DNA from 2 places in the Terrabacter sp. NPDC000476 genome. Region 1 is predicted to be linked to the other one. Evidence: riboswitches for the same ligand, from Rfam matches in the RefSeq annotation. Region 1 holds a riboswitch; the other holds the start of a gene.

Region 1 (6,919 bases):
CGAGGTCGTGCACGATGCGGTGGAGCGAGGCCAGGACCTCCTCTGCCGCAACGGGATCGAGGGCCGACGTCGGTTCGTCGAGGACGAGCACGCGCGGCCCGGCGGCGAAGAGGGCCGCGATGGCGACGCGCTGCTGCTGCCCGCCCGAGAGCGCCCGCAACGACCGGGCCCGCAGCGGGGTGAGGCCGAAGAGGTCGAGGGTCTCCTCGACGCGGCGGCGGATCGTCGTCGGGTCGAGACCCAGCGTCTCCATGCCGTAGGCGACCTCGTCCTCGACGACGTCGGTGACGAAGGTCGAGGTCGGGTTCTGCTCGACGAGGCCGACGACGGTCGCGAGGTCGCGCGGCCGGTGCTCCGCCGTGTCGAGGCCGTCGACGGTGACCCGTCCGCGCAACGTGCCGCCGCTGAAGTGCGGCACGAGCCCGTTGATGGTGCGCAGCAGCGTCGACTTGCCGCTGCCGGTGGGCCCGACGACGAGCACCAGCTCGCCCTCGGGCACCTCCAGCGTCACGTCGCGGAGGCTGGGAGCGGCTGCGTCGGCATACTGCACCGACACGTGGTCGAAGGTGATCACGGGGCCACCTCTCGGGGCATCGGGGTGAGCCACGCGGGCAGCGCGGCCACGAGGAGGGCGAGCACGGCGATGAGCGGGACGGCGGGGAGCCCGGCCTGCTGGGCGGGCGTCACCCCGTCCCACCCGCGCGTGGAGGCGACCACGAGCGCCGCCGCCGGCACGGCTCCGGCCACCACGGTCGCGGTCTCGGTCCAGGCCCACCGGTCACGCCGGTGCCCCGACCGCCCGTCGCGCGAGGCGCCGACGGCGAGGCTCGACGCCGCCACGAGGGCACCCAGGGCGAGCAGCGGGAGGCCGAGCAGCCCGCCGGCGGAGGCGTCGAGCAGCCCGTAGAGGCCGGCGACGACGCCGACGAGACCGACGAGGGCCAGCGTGGTGGCGGCGCGGCGTGACGTGGAGCTCGACCGCACGGAGCGGCCGTAGCCCCGCGACTCCATCGACGCCGCGAGGCCGAGCGAGCGCTCGAAGGCGGTCTCGAGCACCGGCACGGTGAGCCGGGCCAGCTCGCGCACCCCGCGGCCGTCGCGGCCGCGCAGGGTGCGGGCCGCGCGCACGTCACGCGCGTCCGAGAGCAGCTGCGGCGCGAAGGTCAGGCCCACGACGACGGCCGTGCCGACGTCGTAGAGGGTGGCGGGCAGGTAGCGCAGCAGCCGGCGCGGGCTCGCCAGCGCGTTCGCCGCACCCAGGCACGCGAGCACTGCGGCGAGGCGGAGGGCGTCGTACACGGCATACAGGATCGCGTCGAGCGTGACCGGGCCACCGAGGCGGATGCTGGCCGCCCACTCCGGCAGGGGCACCTGCGGCAGCGTGAAGAGCACGGTGCCGCCGACGATGCCGTTGCCGAGCAGCGCGGTCATGACGACGCGGAACGCGACGACGACAGCGCCGATGGCGAGGAAGGCCGGCAGCGGGTTGGCCACGGCGGGGTCGCGGCGCTCGGCGACGACGAGGACGCAGACGCCGATGACCCCGACGAGCAGGAGCGGGTTGGTCGTGCGCGACGCCGCCGTGGCGAGACCGAGCCCCCACAGCCACCAGGCTGCGGGGTGCTGCAGTCGCGCCCGTTGCGCCATCGCGGCGCCGACCCCCGCTCAGCCGTCCCGGCGGGCCCGGGCGCGGCTGCGCACGAGGAGGTAGGCCACGAGCGCGAGCAGCAGCAGGCCACCGACGACGTATGCCGTCGTGCTGCCACCCGTCGACGACGACGCGGGCGCCGCGGCGACGTCGCCGGCGGTCGTGGCCGAGCCGCTCGGGGTGGCGCCGGCCGTCGGGGTGGCGCCGGGGCCGGCGATCGTCACCGGCTGGTCGGCGGCCTTGGCCTCCGGGGTGACCTCCTTGACCGCGCCGCCGCAGTCGGAGCCCGGGTAGCCGGCGATGCCGCAGACGAGGCCCTTCTCGACGCGGACGTCGCCGGCGGTGGCCAGCACGGCGGCGCTCGTCGCGTCGCTCGCGACGACCGCGCAGAGGGCCTTGGGCTCCGGGGGAGTGGCGGCGTCGGCGGCGTCGGCCGACCGGCCGAAGTCGACGACGAGGCCGACGCGCTTCTTGCCCGACTCGGCGGGCGTGCTCGCGCAGAGCGCGTCGAAGGTGAGGACGGCGCGGGGGTAGCGGGTGGAGGCCTCGTCGGCGACGGCGAAGCGCCAGCCCTCGACGCTGCCGTCCTTGGGCACCGTCTGGTCCGGGCCCTTCTGCGCGAAGGCCCAGGCGCCGTCGGTGAGCTGGTAGAAGCCCCAGTAGCGGTAGGCGGCGGCCTGCGCGGGCCCGACCGTGAGGGCGGTGAGGCACGCCGCGACGAGGGCGACGAGCAGGGCCCGGAGAGGGGCACGACGAACAGGGGACACGGTTTCCTCCTCGCGGTCGGACACCGTGTCGGGTCTGCGCTGGCGCGGCCCCGGCGGGTGACTCCGGTCCGCATTCCACGACAGACTGACAAAGGAGCCGGCAGGACGAGGGTTTTCCGACTTGGTCGTCCGCGCCTCGTTCGGCTGCGGGTGACGTCACGGTTGCGGGTCAGCGCCGGATTCCCACCGGCTTGCCCCATCGTCCTTCGGTACGCGAACCGTGGCACGCGGCCACCCCGCGCGTCAAACGGCCGACCCGTAGGGTGGCGGGCATGAGTGCTGACTGGTCCTGGCTGTACCTCGACGCCCACGGCAACCCGATGACGGGGGAGGCCCTGAGCTCGACGACGTTCCCGACGCAGAGCGACGCCGAGAACTACCTCGGCGAGTCGTGGCGCGACCTCGTCGCCGCCGGGGTCGAGTCCGTCACGCTCCGCGAGGACGACGCCGTCGTCTACGGCCCGATGAGCCTGCGGGCGGCCGAGTGAGCGCTGAGGTGCAGCCGCTCTCCGACGCGCTCGCGCGCGACCTGCGCCACCGCGTCGCCGAGGCGCAGCGCTCCTGGCGGTCGCCGGGCGTCAGCGCCGGTGTCGTGCGGGACGGGCACCTCGTGTGGTCGGGTCACGTCGGGTCGGCCCGGCTCGGCGCGCCGGGGGCTGCGGGCGGCGCCGGGGCGCCCGCCGACGACGACACGCAGTTCATGATCGGCTCGGTCACCAAGACCTTCACGGCCCTGACGGTGATGTCGCTGCGCGACGAGGACAGGCTGTCGCTCGACGACACGCTGGAGACCTACCTGCCGGGCACCCGGCACGCAAGGGTCCCGCTGCGACAGATGCTCGCTCACGCATCCGGCCTCCAGCGCGAGCCCGTCGGCAACATCTGGGAGAGCCTCGAGGCCCCGGAGCGCGAGGCCTTCCTCGCGGGCGTCGAGGAGGCGGAGCAGGTGCTGCCCGCCCACCACGCGTTCCACTACTCCAACCTCGCCTACGGCCTGCTCGGCCAGGTCGTCGAGCGCGTCACCGGGCAGGACTGGGAGCACGTCGTGCAGGAGAGGGTGCTGGAGCCGCTCGGGATGACGCGCACCGGTCTCGTGCCGGCGCCCGATCGCGCGATCGGCTACCAGGTCGACCCCTACGCCGGCACGGCGAGCGAGGAGCCGCTCTTCACGCTCAACGCGACGGCGCCCCTCGGCGGCCTCTGGTCGACGGTCGCGGACATGGCGCGCTACGCCGCCTACGTCGCGCGCCCCGACGACCGCGTCGTGCGGCCGGAGACGATCGACGAGATGTGCCGGCCGATCATCATGACCGACGTCGACGGGTGGGGCGGCGCCTACGGCCTCGGCTTCGGCATGGGCCGGCGCGGCGACCGGGTGTTCGTCGGCCACGGCGGTGCCATGCCCGGCTTCCTCACCGGGCTGCGGGTGCGCCGGCGCAACGGCATCGGGGCGGTCGTCTTCGCCAACGCGACGTCGAACGCCCTGACCCTCGCGCTCGCGACCGACCTCGTCGAGGCGGTGCTCGACTCCGAGCCGTCGGCCCCGGCGCCCTGGGTGCCCGAGTCGGAGCAGCCCGCGCTCGCCGAGCTGCTCGGGCTCTGGTGGTCGGAGGGTTCGCCGCTCACGTTCTTCGTGCGCGACGGCGGGCTGTGGTCACGCCTCGACGAGCATGACCCGTTGTCCGAGACGCGATATGCCGCCGAGGGCCCGGACCGCTTCCGGGCCGTCGAGGGCCGCGAGCGCGGCGAGGTGCTCGAGGTGGTGCGCGACGCGGACGGCTCGGTCGCCAAGCTCTACTTCGCGACGTACGCCGTGACGCGGGCCCCGCTCGCCTTCGCCGACCTCCAGGCCTGAGCTGGGCCGCCGCCCGGTCGGGCGGCGGCGCTCAGGCGGCGGCTGTCAGGCGGGGTGCTCGCCGCGGTTGACCTGCGGCTTCGGCATGCGCGTGCGACGCATCTGGAAGGCGCGCATGATGGCGTACCAGGCGTCGCCCTTCTCGGCCGCCCCGAACTTGTCCTCGACCTTGCGGCGCGTGCGACGCCACATCAGGACGGCGTCGCCGACCGCGATGAGGATGAGGCCGTAGACCATGACGAAGACGATGAGCAGGGCCCAGTTCGTGCGCACGAAACTGAGCAGCAGCACGAGCAGCATGACGGGGAGCATGAACTCGCCGATGTTCCAGCGGGCGTCGACCGTGTCGCGGATGAAGCGGCGACGCGGGCCCTTGTCACGGGCCGGCAGGTACTTCTCGTCGCCGGTCATCATGCCGGCGCGCTGCTTGGCCATCGCCTCGCGGCGGGCCGCCTTGTCCTGGGCACCGGCCGCCTTGCGGTCGGTCACGATGAGCGGACGCTTGTTGAGGGCTTCCTGCTCGCGCCGCTTGGGCGTGGGGCGGTTCTTCGCACCGGGGCGGGCCGGGTCGGCCGTCACCGTGGGGGCGAGCTCGTCGTTGAGGGTCTTCTTGCGTCCGAACACGGTGTCACTCTAAGCCGAACGGGGCCCGGGCCCCGCATCGCGCAGGCCGGCGGACCACCGTCTGCCCACCACCGAACCACCGCGCGACCGCTGCCCGGCCACCGCCCGGCACACCGGACCCGCCGGTCGGTAAGGTCGCAGGCGTGACTGACGCGACGTTGACCCCTGACCAGATCGAGCAGATCCGCGCCCGCGTGGCAGAGCTCATGCCGCAGGTGCGGGCCGACCTCGAGGAGCTCGTGCGCATCCCGAGCGTGTCGGCCTCGTCGTTCGACCAGAGCCAGGTGGCGCGCAGCGCCGAGGCCGTGGCCGAGCTGCTGCGCCGCGAGGGCCTCGACGTCGAGGTCGTCGTCGAGGGTGGCCGACCGGCCGTCATCGGCCACCTCGACGGTCCCGAGGGCGCGCCGACGGTGACCCTCTACGCCCACCACGACGTGCAGCCCCCCGGCGACGACGCCGACTGGGACAGCGCCCCCTTCGAGCCCGAGGAGCGCGGCGGGCGCCTCTACGGCCGGGGCGCGGCCGACGACAAGGCCGGCGTCATGGCCCACGTCGCCGCCCTGCGTGCGCACGCCGGGAACCTCCCCGTCGACGTGACGGTCTTCGTCGAGGGCGAGGAGGAGTCCGGCTCGCCCTCCCTCGGCACGATCCTCGAGAAGCACGGCGACCGGCTCGCGGCCGACGCCATCGTCATCGCCGACTCCGGCAACTGGGACATCGGCACGCCTGCCCTGACGACCACCCTGCGCGGCGGCGTGCGGGCGGTGGTCAAGGTCGAGACGCTCGACCACTCGGTGCACTCGGGCATGTTCGGAGGCGCCGCCCCCGACGCGGTCACGGCGCTCGTGCGCCTGCTGTCCTCGCTCCACGACGACGCCGGCAACGTCGCCGTCCAGGGGCTCGACGAGTCCACCGCCGCCGAGCTCGACTACGACGAGGCCCGCTTCCGCGAGGAGTCCGGGCTGCTCGACGGCGTCTCGCTCATCGGCTCGGGCTCGATCCTCTCCCGGCTGTGGACCAAGCCGTCGATCACGACGATCGGCATGGACGTCACCTCGGTCGACAAGGCGTCGAACACCCTCGCCGCCCGCGCGTCCGCGAAGGTCTCGATGCGCCTCGCGCCGACGCAGGACCCGCAGGCCGCCTTCGAGCTGCTCGAGAAGCACCTGCTCGACCACGCCCCGTGGGGCGCCCGGGTCACCGTCGAGTCCGAGGAGTACGGCTCGGGCTTCGCGGCCGACGCCGAGGGCCCGGTCTACGACGAGGCCCGCGCCTCCTTCGCCGACGCGTGGGGCACCGAGCCGGTCGACATGGGCGTCGGGGGCTCGATCCCCTTCATCTCCGACTTCTCGGCCCGGTTCCCGGACGCGTCGATCATCGTGACGGGCGTCGAGGACCCCGACACCCGCGCGCACGGCGCCAACGAGTCGCTGCACCTCGCCGAGTTCGAGAAGGTCTGCGTGGCCGAGGCCGTGTTCCTCGCCCGCCTGGGCGCGCTGCCCCGCTGACGCGTCGGGGGAGCGGGCGGCAGGACGTCGGCGGCCAGGGCAGCGCCCTCACGACGACGGCTTGCCCGCTCCCCGGTAGACCTGGTGGCGCAGCTCGAGGGCGTAGGCCTCGGCGTCGGGCATGCCGAGGTCGCGCGCGGCCGCGATCTCGGCCTCGATGTCGTAGGGCACCCGCACGAAGTTGACCGAGAAGCTGTGCGGCACGAGCGAGTCGGTGACCCCCTCGAGGATGCAGTAGGGCGCGCTCGGCCCGTCGAGGTGGTTGCCGACGGCACCCGCGTTGAAGAGGACCAGCCCCTCGTCGGCCTCGAGGTAGGCGCCGTGGATGTCGCCGTAGCCGACGACGTCGGGCGTGGTGCCCTCGGGCCACGCCTCGTCCGGGTGGCCCGGCAGCCCCGGTGCCCACGGGCCGGTGAAGTCGGTGTTGGTGAACATCCCGCGGAACTCGTCCACGGTGTGATCCCAGCGCACCCGCACGAACTCGCTCGTCTGCGACGCGTGGAACAGCCGGATCCGC
Region 2 (6,919 bases), on a different contig from region 1:
AGGCGGCCGAGGTCGTGGTCGGGGCCGAGCGGCACCTCGGCATGCTCGCCGCGCGACGTGGCCGTCGCCGCCTCGTGCCGTGGCCGTCGCCACTCGTGCCGGGGTTGCGCCGCACGCTCGAGGAGGCCGGCCCGGGCCGCGTCGTCGTGCTCGCGAGCGGTGACCCGCTCGTGTCGGGCATCGGGTCGACGCTCGTGCGCGAGCTCGGCGAGCAGGCCGTCCGCATCCACCCCGGCGTGTCGTCGGTGGCACTCGCCCGAGCCCGGATGCGTTGGGCTGCAGAGGATTCCGATGTCGTGACGCTGGTGGGCCGCGACGCCGACCTGCTGCGACGCCACCTCGCGCCCGGGGCCCGACTCGTCGTGCTCACCTCCGGCGCCGACGCGCCCGCCCGCGTCGCCGGCCTGCTCGTCGAGGAGGGGTATGCCGACAGCCACCTCACCGTGCTCGGCGACCTCGGCTCGCCGGACGAGAGCCGCGCCGACGGCGTCGCCGCGTCGTGGGACGGTCGTCCGGTCGCCCGGCTCCACCTCGTCTGCGTGCGCTGCGACGCCACGCCGTCGCGACGGCCGAGGTCGCTCGTGCCGGGCCTGCCGGAGTCGGCGTTCGAGCACGACGGCCAGCTGACCAAGCGGATCGTGCGGGCGGCCGCGCTCGCCCACCTCGCGCCGCAGCCCGGCGACGTCCTGTGGGACCTCGGCGCGGGCGCCGGGTCGGTCGGCATCGAGTTCGCCCGGGCGCACCCGCGCAACGAGGTGCACGCCGTCGAGCGCGACCCGGGCCGCGCCGAACGCATCCGGCGCAACGCCCGACGGCTCGGCGTGCCCGGCCTGCACGTCGTCGAGGCCGCGTCGGCCGACGCCGTGGCCGCGCTGCCCCGGCCCGACGCCGTCTTCGTCGGTGGGGGCGCGACGCGCCAGCTGCTCGACGCGTGCTGGAGCGCCCTCTCACCGGGTGGCCGCCTCGTCGTGCACGGCGTGACCGTCGAGACCGAGCTGCTGCTGCACGAGGCGCGCACGCGACTCGGCGGCTCGGTGAGCCGGATCGGTGTCGAGGACCTCGAGCCGATCGGCCGCCTGCACGGCTGGAAGCCGGCCCGGCCGATCGTCCAGTGGAGCGTCGAACGCCCTGTCCCCACACGAGATCCGGAGGTCGTCCCGTGACGGTCCACTTCATCGGCGCCGGCCCGGGTGCGGCCGACCTGCTCACCGTGCGCGCCGTGCGGCTCATCGCCGCCGCGCCCGTGTGCCTCTACGCCGGCACCTACATCGGTGCCGAGGTGCTCGCGCACTGCCCCGAGGGGGCCGAGCTCGTCGACACGCAGCGGCTCGACCTCGACGCGATCACGGCCCACTGCCTGCGCGCCCACGAGGCCGGCCAGGACGTGGCGCGCCTGTGCTCCGGCGACCCCTCGCTCTACTCCGCCGTGGCCGAGCAGACGCGCCGGCTCGACCGGCTGGGTGTGCCCTGGGACGTGACCCCGGGCGTGCCGGCCTACGCGGCGGCGGCGGCCCTCGTCGGCCGCGAGCTCACCGTGCCCGAGGTCGCCCAGTCGGTGGTGCTGACCCGGGTGCACCGCGACTCCACGGCGATGCCGTCCACGGAGTCGCTCGCGCACTTCGCGCGGTCCCGGGCGACGCTCGTGCTGCACCTCGCGATCCGCCACACCCGGTCGCTCGCCGCGTCGCTCGTCGGCGACTACGGCGCCGAGTGCCCGGTGGTCGTCGTGGCCGACGCGGAGCGGCCGAGCCAGCTCGTCCTGCGCGGCACCCTGACCGACATCGCCGACCAGGTCGAGGCCGCGGACCTGCGGCAGGCCGCCGTCATCCTCGTCGGGAGGGCGCTCGGTGCCCGCGACCACGACGACTTCGCCGAGTCGCACCTCTATGGCACGCGTATCTCAGGTGGACGCGAAAACGGCTGAGCCGCATACGAACTCGCGCTCTCGCCGAGGTCCCCATGGCGCGTGGCGAGCGGGTGTGTCAGGATGCGGGTGCCGCAGTGCACGGGAAGTCGGTGTGATTCCGACGTGGTCCTCGCCACTGTGACCAGGGAGCAAGTCCCCGACACCGCCACTGGCGACCTCGGGCCGGCACACGCCGGCGCACGGTCGCTGGGAAGGCTGGGGAGGCGTGACGATCTGGAAGCCAGGAGACCGGCTGCGGCGCGATCTGTCCACGAGGCATGGAAAGAAAGGGTCACTCTGCCATGACCACTGCTGCATCCGTCGTCCCCTCCAGCCGGTCCGGCGCGTCGATCCAGGTCCCCGCGTGGGCCTGGCTGCTGCTCGCCGTCGCCGTCTTCGCCGTCTACGTCGTCACGCAGGAGAACGGGGCGCTGCTCAGCGCTCCCGCTGCGGAGATGCTCCACGAGCTGACGCACGACGCGCGTCACGCTCTCGGCGTCCCCTGCCACTGAGGTGGGGCCGAGCTTCGGCTCCGTGCTGCGGCGCGGGGTCTGTGCCGGCGTGCTCGCCGGCCTCGCGGCCGCCGTCACGATCTGGCTCGTCGTCGAGCCCGTCATCCGTCGGGCCCTCGTCGTCGAGGACCTGCGCTCGGTGCACGGCGGCTCGTCCGCACCGGCGCACGGCGGGGGTGAGCCGCTCGTCTCCCGCACGGCGCAGGTCGTGGGCGGCGCCGCCACGTCGGTGCTCGTCGGCCTCGCGGTCGGTGTCGTCTTCGCCGTGGTCTTCGCCCGGGTGAGGGGCCGGCTCCCCGGCGGCAACGACGTCGGCCGATCCCTCGGCCTCGCCGCCGTCGGGTTCGCCTCGGTGAGCCTCCTGCCCGCCCTCAAGATCCCGGCGAACCCGCCTGCCGTGGGCGACCCGCAGACCGTCGGGCGGCGCACGCTGCTCTACGCCGTCGTGCTCCTGCTGGGCGTCGCGATCGCCCTCGTCGTGCCGGCGCTGGACCGTGCCCTGGCCCGGCGTGGGGTGTCGCGACCGACGCGCTCCGCGCTCGACGTCGTGGCCGCGGTCGCCCTCGTCATGGTCGTCCTCGTCGCCGTGCCGGGCTCGCCGGACGCCGTGCCGGCCGACGTTCCTGCGGCCCTGCTCTGGGACTTCCGCGTCGCCTCGCTCGCGCAGCTCGCGACCCTGTGGCTGACGCTCGGTCTCGCCTTCGGGCTCCTCGTCGAGCGGCTCGACCGGAGGGGGAGGGTGCCCGAGCGCGACGGCGACGTCGCCGTCGGGCCCGCGTGACGGCATACGTCGGCGGGGCCGGGTCGGACCGGTGCCTCGTGCGGGTCTGTCGGGACTGCTGCTGCGGCACGGAGTCGAAGCACCCGGGTGTCGACCACGACGGGCTGCTCGCCCGGCTGGAGGCAGCGGTCGCCGGCCACGCCCGGGTGATGCGCAGCGGCTGCCTGCTCGCCTGCGACGAGTCCAACGTCGTCGTCGTGACGCCGTCGCCCTCCGGTCGCCGCGCCGGGGGGCGGCCGGTGTGGGTGCGCGGAGTGCTCGACGACGCCATCGTCGACGCCGTCGCCGCGTGGGTCGTGCGTGGCGGGCCGGGCATCGCCGAGACCCCCGGCGCGGTGACGGAGGCGTCCTTCGCGCCGAGCGGGCTCGCCACGACGTGGGCGACCGTCTGACCGGGGAGCGCGGAAGGTCGGACCCCGCCCAGGGGCACCGACCTTCCGCGGTCCGGCCGTGAGGGGCGGCAGCCGCGCACCGGCGATGGTCGGATTAGTACCTTCGTCCGGGTTTCGACTAGTACCCCGGTTCCGCTTGGCTCGTCGTGACGCACCCGACCGGGTGCCTCACGACGAACCCATGGAAGGGACCACCCATGCGCACCACGACTCGGGGACTGCGGCGCGGAGGCGCCGCCCTCGCCGCCGGCACCCTGCTCGGCCTCAGCCTCACCGGCACCGCCGTCGCCAAGGGCGGCGAGCCGGGCGACGACGGCGGCCCCGCGGCCGCGGGCGGCACCGGCAACTACTCCGTCACCGTCAACGGCACGACGTACGACCCGGCCCCCGGCAAGGACGCGAAGGTGTCGGGCGCGCGGGTGCAGGGCGTCGTCACGGTGCGCGGCGTGCACACGACCTTCACCATCGACCCGGCCACCCTCGGCGTCTACGACTACACCCTGACCGGTGCGCCCTCCGCGGAGCGCATGGTGACGAGCCCGACGGTCGTCTTCGCGAGCAAGGTGCCGACGCTCTCCCCGGCGCAGCGGGCCACGCCGGTGCTCGACCTGCAGGTGCGGGACGACGCGCTCGTCGCCACGTTCCGCACGGCCGGCGGCAAGCTCAAGGTGCAGGCCAAGGACGCGCCCCAGGGCGGCATCTTCCAGATGGAGCCCGAGTACGGCACGCCGGTCACCCTGACGCACCGGCTCGGCCCGACGCTCTTCTACTTCGTCAACCCGTTCACCGGAAAGGTCAACTTCGGCAACGGGGTCGACGCCGTGTCGTCGGCGCAGAGCCCGAGCGGCGCGCACGAGATGCTGCTCGGCAAGGACAGCCCGCAGGTGGCGACGAAGACCTCGCAGACCGGCACGGAGACCACGTGGACGGTGACCTCCGGCGGCCGGATGGGCGGCGTGCTCGGCGAGGACGCCGTCGAGCTGAGCCAGGGCGCGACGAACTGCACGAAGGACTGCCAGGCGCAGAACCAGGTCCGCGGCTCGCTGCCGGTGCCCCCGGACCCGACGAACCCGACGCCGATCGGCGGCTGACCGCGCAGGGGCGAGGGGGAGGATGGAGCTGCGGCGCGCGTCAGCGCCGCAGCTCCATCCGGTGCTCCGGCGGCTCGTCGTCGGGCCAGTCGTCGGGCACGCCGCGGTCGACGAAGCCGGCGCGCGCGTAGGCCGCACGGGCCCGGTCGTTGTCGTGCCGGACCATGAGGCACGTGCCCCGGCCCTGCTCGTCGGCCCAGGCGGCGACCGCGTCGATGAGCGCTCGGGCGACGCCCGTGCCGCGCACCTCCGGTGCCACCCACATCGAGATCAGCTCGACCCATCGCTCGCCCTCGGGGGAGCCGCTCGCCACGCCGACGACGGCCTCCCCGTCGGTCGCGACGAGGGTGAGCGGCACGTCGGTGAGGCGGGCCCGCCAGCGCTCCTCGGGCGCGTCGACCCAGTCCTCGTGCCGCGAACCGAAGGCGGCGGGCGAGTCGGACAGCGACCGGAGCCGCACCTCGCGGAACGTCTCCCAGTCGTCCGGCCCGATCCGTGTCAGCTGCATCGGGCGAACCTAGCAAGCCGCCCCCGCCTGGTGACGGGGATGAGGCGCGGCCCGCTCAGCGGACGAACCTCGGCGTCCAGACCTGCCCGGCCTCCGTGACGCGGGTGCCGGAGGCGCAGACCACGACGAGGCACAGCATGTCGATCGTGGTGGGATCCAGCTCGCGCAGCGTCGTCACGAGCAGCGACTCCTCGGCCCGGCCGACGTCACGGCCCACGACGACGACGGTGTCGGCGTCGCGCTCCTCGAGGAACACCTCACGGGCCCGGGCGACCTGCTCGGTGCGGCTGCGCGAGGCGGGGTTGTAGAGCGCGACGACGAGGTCCGCGGCCGCTGCCGCGCGCAGCCGGCGCTCCACGACCTCCCACGGCTTGAGCCGGTCCGAGAGCGAGAGGATCGCGAAGTCGCCCCCGAGCGGTGCGCCGGCCCGGGCCGCGACGGCCTGGGCGGCGGTGACCCCCGGCAGCACGCGCACGGTCACGTCGCCGTAGCCGTGGATGTCCGCGGCCTCGAACACGGCGGAGGCCATGCCGAAGACGCCGGCGTCGCCACCGGACACGACGGCGACCCGCTCACCCGCGCGCGCCAGCTCGAGCGCGTGGCGGGCCCGGTCGACCTCGACGGTGTTGCCCGACGCGTGACGGGTCAGGCCCTCGCGCTGCGGCACGCGGTTGACGTAGGGCGCGTAGCCGACGACGTGGTCGACCTCGGCCAGGGCCTCGGACACCTCGGGCGTGAGCCAGCGGTCGGGACCCGGCCCGAGCCCGACGACGACCACCTCGCCGCGCGACATACCTGATGGGTCCGTATGCGGCACAGACGTTTCCGCAGCAGGCGACGTCAGCGCACGGCCGGCTGCGTCGGCTCGCAGGTCGTTGCCGGGGACGACGACCATCGACATGTAGGGCACGGTCGCCGCGTCGACGTCGGCGACGGGGAGCACACGCTCCGCGTCGGAGCTGGCGCGCTCGACGTAGCGCGCCTCGTCGAGGCGACCCGCCTGGCGCAGCGCCTCGCGCACGTTCTCGAAGGTGCGGCCGAGCTTCATGACGACCGCGGCCTCGGTGTCGGCGAGGCGCCGGGCGAGCTCGGGCACGGGCAGCGTGCCGGGCAGGATCGTCAGCACGTCCTCGTGCCGGCAGAGGCCGGTGGCGACGGCGGCGGCCGACCCGCTCACGGAGGTGACCCCGGGCACCACGGCGGTGTCGTAGCGGTGGGCGAGGCGGTCGTGGAGGTACATGAAGGTGCCGTAGAAGAGCGGATCGCCCTCGGCGAGCACGACGACGTCGCGACCCGCGTCGAGGTGGGCCGCGAGCCGCTCGGCCGACGCGTCGTAGAAGTCGGCCATGAGGCCGTGGTAGCCGAGCGGGTGGTCGGTCGACCCGGTCGTCACGGGGTAGGCGAGCAGCTCCTCGACGACGCCGTCGCGGACGTACCCGGCGGCGATGCGGCGGGCGATCGAGTCGCCCCGCGGCCCGCTGTGGAAGGCGACGACGTCGGCCGCACCGATGAGCCGGGCCGCCTTGACGGTGACGAGCTCGGGATCGCCGGGGCCGACGCCGACCCCGCGCAGCGTGCCGGTCACAGCTCCTCCTCGCGGGCCAGGGCGTTGACGGCCGAGGCGGCGAGGGCCGACCCGCCGCGGCGTCCGTGCACGACGAGCCACGGGATGTCGAAGGGGTTGCCGGCGAGCGCGACCTTCGACTCGGCCGACCCGATGAACCCGACG

The links. A riboswitch is a leader RNA that binds a small molecule or an ion and turns the genes downstream of it on or off. The one in region 1 is predicted to bind cobalamin.
Region 2: another riboswitch for cobalamin. It lies ahead of ABT295_RS14005 (CbtB domain-containing protein); the one in region 1 lies ahead of ABT295_RS03725 (SCO2322 family protein).

What each region holds. Positions count from the first base shown of each region.
Region 1 is NZ_JBEPDF010000001.1:793,271-800,189, reverse strand. It holds gene ABT295_RS03735 (ABC transporter ATP-binding protein) at 1-574, opposite strand, end outside; gene ABT295_RS03730 (energy-coupling factor transporter transmembrane component T) at 571-1,647, opposite strand; gene ABT295_RS03725 (SCO2322 family protein) at 1,666-2,415, opposite strand; cobalamin riboswitch at 2,505-2,663, opposite strand; gene ABT295_RS03720 (hypothetical protein) at 2,688-2,903, shown strand; gene ABT295_RS03715 (serine hydrolase domain-containing protein) at 2,900-4,270, shown strand; gene ABT295_RS03710 (DUF3043 domain-containing protein) at 4,316-4,894, opposite strand; gene ABT295_RS03705 (dipeptidase) at 5,038-6,402, shown strand; gene ABT295_RS03700 (metallophosphoesterase family protein) at 6,451-6,919, opposite strand, start outside.
Region 2 is NZ_JBEPDF010000002.1:334,121-341,039, reverse strand. It holds gene cbiE (precorrin-6y C5,15-methyltransferase (decarboxylating) subunit CbiE) at 1-1,163, shown strand, start outside; gene ABT295_RS14010 (cobalt-precorrin-4/precorrin-4 C(11)-methyltransferase) at 1,160-1,924, shown strand; cobalamin riboswitch at 1,983-2,178, shown strand; gene ABT295_RS14005 (CbtB domain-containing protein) at 2,209-2,418, shown strand; gene ABT295_RS14000 (CbtA family protein) at 2,420-3,199, shown strand; gene ABT295_RS13995 (hypothetical protein) at 3,196-3,591, shown strand; gene ABT295_RS13990 (hypothetical protein) at 3,789-4,682, shown strand; gene ABT295_RS13985 (GNAT family N-acetyltransferase) at 4,723-5,190, opposite strand; gene ABT295_RS13980 (precorrin-2 C(20)-methyltransferase) at 5,246-6,775, opposite strand; gene ABT295_RS13975 (precorrin-8X methylmutase) at 6,772-6,919, opposite strand, start outside.